2 regions of the Streptosporangium jomthongense genome follow, and region 2 is predicted to be linked to the other one. Evidence: riboswitches for the same ligand, from Rfam matches in the RefSeq annotation. Region 2 holds a riboswitch; the other holds the start of a gene.
The links. Region 2 has a riboswitch for thiamine pyrophosphate ahead of ACFOYY_RS30375 (purine-cytosine permease family protein). Riboswitches for the same ligand answer to the same signal wherever they lie in the genome.

Region 1 (4,410 bases), on a different contig from region 2:
CCGGTGAGCCCAAGCCCGGTTACGTCACCCCGTGGGACCAGACCCCCGAATGGGAGCGAGAGGCCGCCGCGGCGGTCTACGGGCAGGTGGCCGAGTTCATCAGGGTCAGCGACGGGAACACCGGCAAGCTCACCCGTGAGCAGAAGGGGCGCTTCGTGGCCCTCTGCTGGATCGCCCAGATCCACAAGCACATCCCCGACCCCAAGCCGTCCTACGTCGCCGACTGGGACGACCTCCCCGAATGGCAGCGCCAGACCGACGCCGACATCTTCGAACGCATCGAACTGGAGTCCTGACGTCAGGGCCCTTCAGTGACCGGCGGAGGACGCCGCACGGGCGCGTAGCCTGCGGAGCATGCGGGCGTCGGCGAAGCCCACGGCGCGGGCGGCGGTCTCGACGGTGGCGCCGCGACCGAGGAGGTGTTCGGCGCGTTCCAGGCGCAGGGCGGTCTGGTAGGCCAGGGGGGTGAGCCCGGTCGCCCTGCTGAACAGCCGGGTCACGGTCCGTTCGCTGCATCCGGCGGCCTCGGCCAGCAGGCTCAGCGGCAGCCGTTCGGTGAACCGGACCTCGATCAGGTCCTGGACGCGGTGGACGGTCTCGTCCACGTGCGAGCGACGGCGCAACAGCGGGCTGACCTGCTCCGCCGTACCGTCGCGGTGGGTGTGGACGAGCATGGCGCGGGCCACCTGCCCCGCGACGTACGGCCCGTGCCGGGTGGTCACCAGGTGCAGTGCCATGTCGGTTCCGCTGGCCACGCCCGCCGAGGTGACGATCCGGTCGTCCTCGACGTACAGCGTGTCCCTGACGACCGTCGCCCGGGGGTGGAGGCGGGCGAGTTCGTCCTGGACGGCGTGGTGGGTCGTGCAGCGGCGGCCGTCGAGCAGCCCGGCTCGGCCCAGCGCGTCGGCGCCCGCGCACACGCTGGCGACCGTACCGCCGGACGCGTGGTGTTCGCGCAGGTGGCGCAGGGTTTTCTGACTCGCGGGGCGGGTCGGGCCGCGCCAGCCCGGCACGATGACCAGATCGTCGGGCGTCAGGGCCGGCCAGCCGGTCTCCGCCCGCAGGGGCAGCCCCTGGACGGTGGCGACCTCGTCGTCCTCGGCGACGTAGGTGAGCGTGTACGGGTGCCCGAGGTCGTCGGCGGTGGAGAAGACCTGGGCGGGTCCGGCCACGTCGAGGAGGTGCACCCGCGGGATGAGCAGGAAGATGACCCTCGGCATGACCGGCACCTCCTAGTTTCCGGTGAGCTGGTCCACGGTTCTGATGGTGGCGAAACGGCCCGACAGAGCGTATTCGGTGCGGGCGATGATCTCGTCGACGCCGAGTGTGCGCGGGTGCCGTACGAGTTCGGCGAAGGACAGGTCGTCCGGGGCGGTGCGGTGCGGGATCGGTGTGGTCGCAGTGGCGTCGATGGCGAAGTCGACCTCGAAGCCCAGGTCGGAGGCTATGCGGGTGGTGGTCTCGCAGCACTGCTCGGTGCGGATTCCGCAGATGGTCAGCTTCCTGATGCCGCGCTGGGTGAGGTACTGCTGGAGGTTGGTGGTGGTGAAGGCGTTGTGCGCGGTCTTGGTGAGGACCGGCTCCCCGGGAAGGGGCTCGACGCCGTCCATCAGACGGACGAATCCTCGGGCCGGGTCGAAGACGGAGCCCGATCCCGGGCGTGAGCCGAGGACCCACACGACCGTGTCCCCGGCGGCCCTGGCGGCCATGGCGAGGCGGTTGACCTGGGGGACGATGTCGGGTCGTGAGGTGTACCCCCAGTCGGGGAGCTGGAGGAAGGAGTTCTGGACGTCGATGACGATGAGAGCGCCGGTCATGCCCCCAGCCTGGCGACGCGGGGGTCCGGGCTGAAGGCATCACCTGGTCGGCCTGCGGACCGATCCGGTCAGGGGCCTCACCCGCACGCCGTACCCAAGGCGGCCCGTACCCGTGTCGCTAAAAATAGCCACAAGAGGCCAGAAGGTGGCCCCAAAGGGGTGAATGGGGCATCATTGGGGCGCGAACTGAGATCATCTCAGTTCGGCACGTATGCCAACGCGGGAGCTCGGGGCAACCGGGCTGAGAGGGCAGCTACCGCCGCTGCCGACCGCTGAACCTGACCGGGTAATGCCGGCGTAGGGAGAAGTTGTCCTATGGTGCCACCTGCCCAGAATGTCCAGAACGCAAGGAAGATCTACCTCACCGGTTCGCGGCCGGACATCCGCGTGCCGATGCGCGAGGTGCCGCTGACCGACGGGTCGTCCGTCGTCCTGTACGACACCTCGGGTCCGTACACCGATCCGGAGTACGACGCCGACCCGGCCAAGGGCCTGCCGCCGCTCAGGTCGGCCTGGCGGCGGACCGGGGAGACGCTCGCCTGCGGCGGGACGGAGTCCTGCGGCGGAACGCTGCCCAAGCCGGTACGGCACACGCAGCTGGCCCGCGCCAGACGCGGGGAGATCACACCGGAGATGGAGTTCGTCGCGCTGCGCGAGGGCGTGGCCGCGGAGTTCGTCCGCGACGAGATCGCCAGAGGCCGGGCCGTACTGCCGGTGAACGTCAATCATCCGGAGAGCGAGCCGATGATCATTGGCCGGAACTTCCTGGTGAAGGTCAACGCCAACATCGGCAACTCGGCCGTCTCCTCCTCGATCGAGGAGGAGGTGGAGAAGATGCGCTGGGCCACCCGCTGGGGGGCCGACACGATCATGGACCTGTCCACCGGGAAACGGATCCACGAGACCCGCGAGTGGATCCTGCGCAACTCCCCGGTGCCGGTCGGCACGGTGCCGATCTACCAGGCGCTGGAGAAGGTCGGCGGCAAACCGGAGGCCCTGTCGTGGGAGGTCTTCCGCGAGACGGTGATCGAGCAGTGCGAGCAGGGCGTCGACTACATGACCGTGCACGCGGGGGTACGGCTGGCTTACGTGCCGCTGACCGCCAACCGCAAGACGGGCATCGTCTCCCGGGGCGGCTCGATCCTGGCGGCCTGGTGCCTGGCCCACCACGCGGAGAACTTCATCTACACCAACTTCGCGGAGCTGTGCGAGATCCTCGCCGCCTACGACGTGACCTTCTCCCTCGGCGACGGGCTGCGGCCCGGCTCGATCTACGACGCCAACGACGAGGCGCAGTTCGCCGAGCTGCGCACCCTGGGGGAGCTGACCCACGTCGCCTGGGAACACGACTGCCAGGTCATGATCGAGGGGCCGGGTCACGTGCCCATGCACAAGATCAAGGAGAACGTCGACCTGCAGATGGAGCTGTGCTCGGAGGCTCCCTTCTACACGCTGGGGCCGCTGACCACGGACATCGCGCCGGGCTACGACCACATCACCTCGGCCATCGGCGCGGCGATGATCGGCTGGTACGGCACGGCGATGCTGTGCTACGTCACCCCGAAGGAGCACCTGGGCCTGCCGGACCGTGACGACGTCAAGGCCGGGGTGATCGCCTACAAGATCGCGGCCCACGCCGCGGACCTGGCCAAGGGTCACCCCGGGGCGCAGGCCTGGGACGACGCGCTGTCACAGGCCCGTTTCGAGTTCCGGTGGGAGGACCAGTTCAACCTCTCCCTCGACCCGGAGACCGCCCGCTCCTTCCACGACGAGACCATGCCCGCCGCCCCGGCGAAGACCGCGCACTTCTGCTCCATGTGCGGTCCGCACTTCTGCTCCATGCGGATCACCCAGGACGTGCGGGCCTACGCCGAACGCAACGGCCTGACCGACACCGAGGCCATCGAGGCGGGGATGCGGGCCAAGGCCGAGGAGTTCCGCAAGGAGGGCGGCAAGGTCTACCTCCCCATGCCCTCACCCCCGGGCGAGGAGTAGACCCGTCCGTTCGTGGGATGTGGCGCGGCCGGGAGCCGACGAGCATGGACAGAGGCGGTTGTCGTTTCCGACGAGAGGGGCTGGCAGATGGCTCAGGAACGACCCGAGGTGCCGCGCGAGGAGTGGCGCCCGTTCTTGGACGGCCTGACGAGACAGTACGAGGGCTCGGACGTGACCATCGAGGTGCTGGACGCCTCGGCCGGTGACCTCTACCAGGCGGAGAAGCTCCCCCTGGCCTACATCGAGTACGACGACAAGGACGACATCTTCTCCGTGGGCGTCGGAGGACGCGATCCGCGTTACCCGGTCGTGCTCCGCCACGGCATCGAACACCCGAGGCGGATCCTGGCCGACACCGTCTCGCCGGAAACGCCACGGGTCTTCGACGTCGTGGACGGGGAGGGCACCCAGACGATCATCACCATCCACCGGCACGCCGCGTGACCTGGTCCGGCCCCGCCGTCGTCGCGGGGCCGGACCGGAGCCGGTACGGCGGCGCCCTTCCCCGGCTCGCGCCGCCGTACCCTCGAAGGCTCGTCCCGTCGCACCCCCGGGCCGGAGGTCAGGCGTGGCCGCCGGGGGAGATCAGGCCGGTCTC
Region 2 (4,410 bases):
CGTTGTGCTCGGCCGTCAGCTCCCCCGGCACCAGCGGGGGCCTGCGTCCGAGGACCTCTCCGGCCGGCCAGCCGAAGAGACGTTCCGCGGCCGGATTCCACGCCAGGACCGTCTGGTCGCGGTCCAGAACGACTATCGCATTCGGGGCACTGGCGACGATCGCGCGGCCGACGCCCTCGTCGCTTTCGGCCCTGTCGTCACCCACAGAACCATAGTGCCGCGTCAACTGGCCTGATCTTGGCACTTCGTCCGCATGTGCTGACACTCGTTGCGACGATCCGTCCGATACGCTGCGGTGACCACACGCCTGGACACGGAAGGGTGGGGCCATGGCATCCGGGTCAGCCAGCGATCTCGACGCCCTGCTGCGGGTGACCTCGTCCACCTATGTGGGCGCCACCCACCCGGACATCGCGTTCGGCACCATCGAGGTCCCCGTAGGACGGCTGACGCTCGCGGCGACACATCGGGGCGTCGTCGCGTGCAGCTACGAGGACGAGAACGTCGTCTTCGAACGCGTCAGCAGGGAGGTCGGCTCCTTCATCGGCCCCGATCCCCGCAGGCTCGACCCGGTCCGCAGAGAGCTCGACGCCTACTTCTCCGGCAGGCTCCGCGCCTTCACGGTCACCGTGGACCTCCAGCTCGCGACCTCCTTCGCCAGGACCGTGCTGCAGATGATGCTGGCCGTGCCGTACGGGACGGTGACGACCTACCGGGAGATCGCCGAGCGGATCGGCAGGCCGAGGGCGCTGCGCGCGGTCGGCAACGCGCTGGGCAGCAACCCGGTCTGCGTGATCGTGCCGTGCCACCGGGTCGTCGAGAGCGAGGCCGTCCTCGGCGGCTACGCCGGAGGCGCGACCGCCAAGGAACGACTCCTACGGGTGGAGAGCACCGCCCGCCTCTAGGCCCTCCGGACACGAAAGGGCAGGTCAGGCACGGCGCCGCCTCAGGGCGAGAAGGCGCGGCGCCCCGATCGCCAGGGTGATCAGTCCGGAGACCAGGAAGGCGCCGAGGGCGGCGCTCATCCAGGGCTGGGGGGTGAACCCGACCGCCCGCTTGGCACCGTCCCAGATCGCCGCCCACCAGGAGACCTGCGAGGGCGCCGCGAGCATCCACCACGTGACGAAGCCCAGCACCCACGGCAGGACCATGACCAGGCGGGAGGGCGCGTTCTCTGAGATGTCCCAGTTCCTGCCCCTGCCGAGCAGGAAGTAGTCGACCGCCAGCACACCGAACATCGGCACGAACACCGCGCCGATGATGCTCAGGAAGGCGCCGTAGGAGTTGACGTCCACGACCAGGGCGATGGCCGTGGTCAGCACGCCGACGGCCACGGAGAAGACGCGGCGGTCGATCCTCGGCATCAGGTTCTGCAGCGACATCGCGGTCGAGTAGACGTTCGCGAACGACTGGTCGGTCTCACGCAGCACGAGGATGCCGAAGAACAGCGCGCCCAGCGGGGCCGCGACGAACGGCTCGAACACCGCAGTCTGGTTCTCCTGGACCACGGCGTGCCCGGCGAGCGCGACCGCGTAGACGCCGACGGCCAGACACGCGACCTGGGCGACGGTGTAGCCGCCGACGATGCCGGTGAAGGCGGCCCGGCTCGACCGTGAATGCCTGGCGTAGTCCGCCGCGACCGGCACCCAGGAGACCGAGAGGGCGACCACGAAGTCGACCGCGGCCGCGAAGGCGTCCCAGGAGCCGCCGCTCTGCGCGGGAGTCTCACGCAGGAAGACCACCGCGAACCAGACGACCGAGACGACCACACCGATCGTGACGAACCGCCTGAGCAGCCTGATGGCTCCCAACGGGTAGATGGTCAGCGCCATCGTCAGCGCCCCTGCCGCGACCACCCAGACCGCGTAGGGGACCGAAGGCCCGAAGATCGCCTGGGCGCCCATCGCGACGACCCACAGCTCGAACGCCCCCCAGCCGATCATCTGGACGACGTTGAGCACGGTCGGCACGTAGGAGAGCCGTACTCCGAACAGCCCACGCAGCAGCACCATCGCGGGCTGCCCCGTCTGCACCCCGGGAACCGCGGCCAGGCCGACCATCGCGGTGCCGATGAGGCTGCCGACCAGGGCCGCCAGCAGCGCGGCGCCGAAGGTGAGCGGGTTGTCGCCGCCCAACGGGTTGATCAGGACGAGCGCGAAGGAGAAGCCGAGCAGGCTGACGCCCAGGTTGGCCCAGAACGCTCCCTGGTCGAGCATGCCGAGGGTCTTCGGAGGTGCCTGGTCGAGGGTGAGGGGGGCCTCGGCATGCTTGGAATTGATGACGTCAGACGTCATGACGCGCTCCCTACGCCGGCATTACCCGGACAGGTTCATGCGGTCGGCGACAGCCGTAGTCGCCCTCTCAGCCTGGTTGCCCCAAGCTCCCGCGTTTGCTTACGTGCCGAACCGGGATCAGCCCAGTTCGCGCCCCCATGATGCACTATTAGTCCGCTTCCGGCTACTTCCCCTCTGGGGAGGGAACCGGCACGGGGTGCGTCCGCGGACGTCCGCGAGAGTACAGCCACGTTCGCTGCGATAGCCGTACCGCACGGTCAACGACCTGCCGGAACGTACGGCCGGCCTCGCACGCCGAGCCAGCCGACCGAAGGATGGCGAGGACCATCCCCGCGTGCGCGGGGAGCACATCGCTGGCCCGTGCCGAGGAATCCTGCCGTGGGGACCATCCCCGCGGGCGCGCGTTACCCGGGAAACAATGCCGCGTCAGGCGTCAGACACCCCCTACGGCGGCTTCTCCGGCCCCTTCGGAGGGACTTGCGGGGAGAAGCTGGGGCTGCTTCGTGCGAACAGCAGGAGCGGCAGGCCCGTGAACGGGCTGAGGCGCCGGCCCGCGAACGTCGTGAACGCCAGGTCCTGCACACGGGCGACGGCGGCGTGAACGCCCCGGTGAACAGCCGGAAGCCCTTGGCCGGTGGATCGGCCCCCTCAGCAGCTGTACGGCTTGAAGAGGTGGCCGTACCCGGATGGCTTCATTCGGCCAGGCGCGCCCCGACGACACCGTCACTCGCAGACTCGGCCGTCGTCTGGACTCCGGACCGCAGGACCGGCAGCCCGGCTTGCAGCCGGTTCAGGAACTCGTCGACGTCCAGGCAGCGGTCCTCCGCGTCGACGACCTCGGGCACGAACGCCTCGACGATGCTGTCCCCGACGGCGAAGTCGGCGTCCTCGTCATCGTCGTAATTGTTCACCCAGCGCCCGCCTGGGGCGTACACGTCCATGGCGTGGTCGTAGTCGATCACCCAAGGGGTGTCGACGGTCCCGGTCCGCAAAGAGCCGTGGTTGTACCAGCCGTAGACCAGGTGGGTGAAGGCGCCGTCGTGGATGTAGATCTCCGCTTCGCCGCCCTCCAGGGTCTCGGCCTGGGTGTGACCGCCGACGTACAGGCCGGGCCGGTCCTCATAGAGCGCGATCGGGCCGTTGACCTTCAGGTCGCCGGTGACCACGACCAACTCGACGTCGCCGCCGTGCAGTTCGTTGACGGCGTTCAGGAAATCTCCGTCGAGGGTGAGGTCGCCGTCGAAGAACAGCACCTCGTCGTAGCCGGGCGACGCCCCCGCGCCCTCGAACACAGCGGACAACGCGCCGCCCAGGCGGGTATCGGCATCGGCGTAGGACAGGGACGCGGGGATCGCGGATATCGGCACGGGGAAGATCGTAGGTCCGTGTACTGACAGTCCAGCACGCGCGACAGGCTTCTGGAACACGGCTGGTACGCCCCCTTGCCCAACTGTGCAGCTGCCTGGCGATTCGCCCAAGGTCAGCCAGCGCCCTTGTACTGGGAAACGGGTGTCGGCTCGACCCCTGGCCGCATGTGCGATCGGTAGAGCGGTCCGAAGAGATGGTCGATCCCGTGGCAGATGAGTCGAGCTGTCGGCCCCTCGATTCCCCGATGATCGACCTCGATGCGGAATGGACGCGCACCATGCCCCGGACATCGAAGCAGTTCAAGCAGCCTTCGCGCCGCTCACCAGTCTCGGCCTCGTGCGTCCCCTCCTGGTTGCCCCGAGTTCCGGCGTTTGCTTACGCGCCGAACCGGGATCACCCCAGTTCGCGCCCCATGATGCGCCGTTTGCCCGCTTCTGACTTTTCCCCTGGTGGGTGGCATGCCGGTGGAGCTCACCGACAGCCGTACCGCACAGCCGACGACCTGCCGGAACGCCTCGTTCGCGCGCACGCTCCTGAGGCGCTCAGCGCGCCCCTGGTTCGGCCGGCAGGCGCACGACGGCGACCCCGGCCTGGGACTCGCCGAACCCCCAGCCCGCGACGAGGGAGCAGTCGGCCGCTTCCAGGACATCGGTCCACGGCCAGTGGTCGGTGCCGTAGTAGAAGCCGCCCCTGCTGCGCGCGTCACGCTCGGAGAGACAGAGCATGCGGAGATGGTCGCGAAGCGCAG

Region 1: linked by a shared signal. The riboswitch ahead of thiC (phosphomethylpyrimidine synthase ThiC) and the one ahead of ACFOYY_RS30375 (purine-cytosine permease family protein) in region 2 are both predicted to bind thiamine pyrophosphate.

Annotation. Positions count from the first base shown of each region.
Region 1 covers NZ_JBHSBC010000032.1:758,640-763,049, reverse strand. The annotation lists gene ACFOYY_RS29020 (hypothetical protein) at 1-296, shown strand, start outside; gene ACFOYY_RS29015 (GlxA family transcriptional regulator) at 309-1,220, opposite strand; gene ACFOYY_RS29010 (cysteine hydrolase family protein) at 1,233-1,817, opposite strand; TPP riboswitch at 2,027-2,138, shown strand; gene thiC (phosphomethylpyrimidine synthase ThiC) at 2,133-3,812, shown strand; gene ACFOYY_RS29000 (DUF5335 family protein) at 3,900-4,256, shown strand; gene ACFOYY_RS28995 (response regulator transcription factor) at 4,375-4,410, opposite strand, start outside.
Region 2 covers NZ_JBHSBC010000034.1:90,266-94,675, forward strand. The annotation lists gene ACFOYY_RS30365 (PAS domain-containing sensor histidine kinase) at 1-205, opposite strand, end outside; gene ACFOYY_RS30370 (methylated-DNA--[protein]-cysteine S-methyltransferase) at 330-905, shown strand; gene ACFOYY_RS30375 (purine-cytosine permease family protein) at 930-2,294, opposite strand; TPP riboswitch at 2,285-2,397, opposite strand; gene ACFOYY_RS30380 (hypothetical protein) at 2,987-3,661, opposite strand; gene ACFOYY_RS30385 (hypothetical protein) at 4,205-4,410, opposite strand, start outside.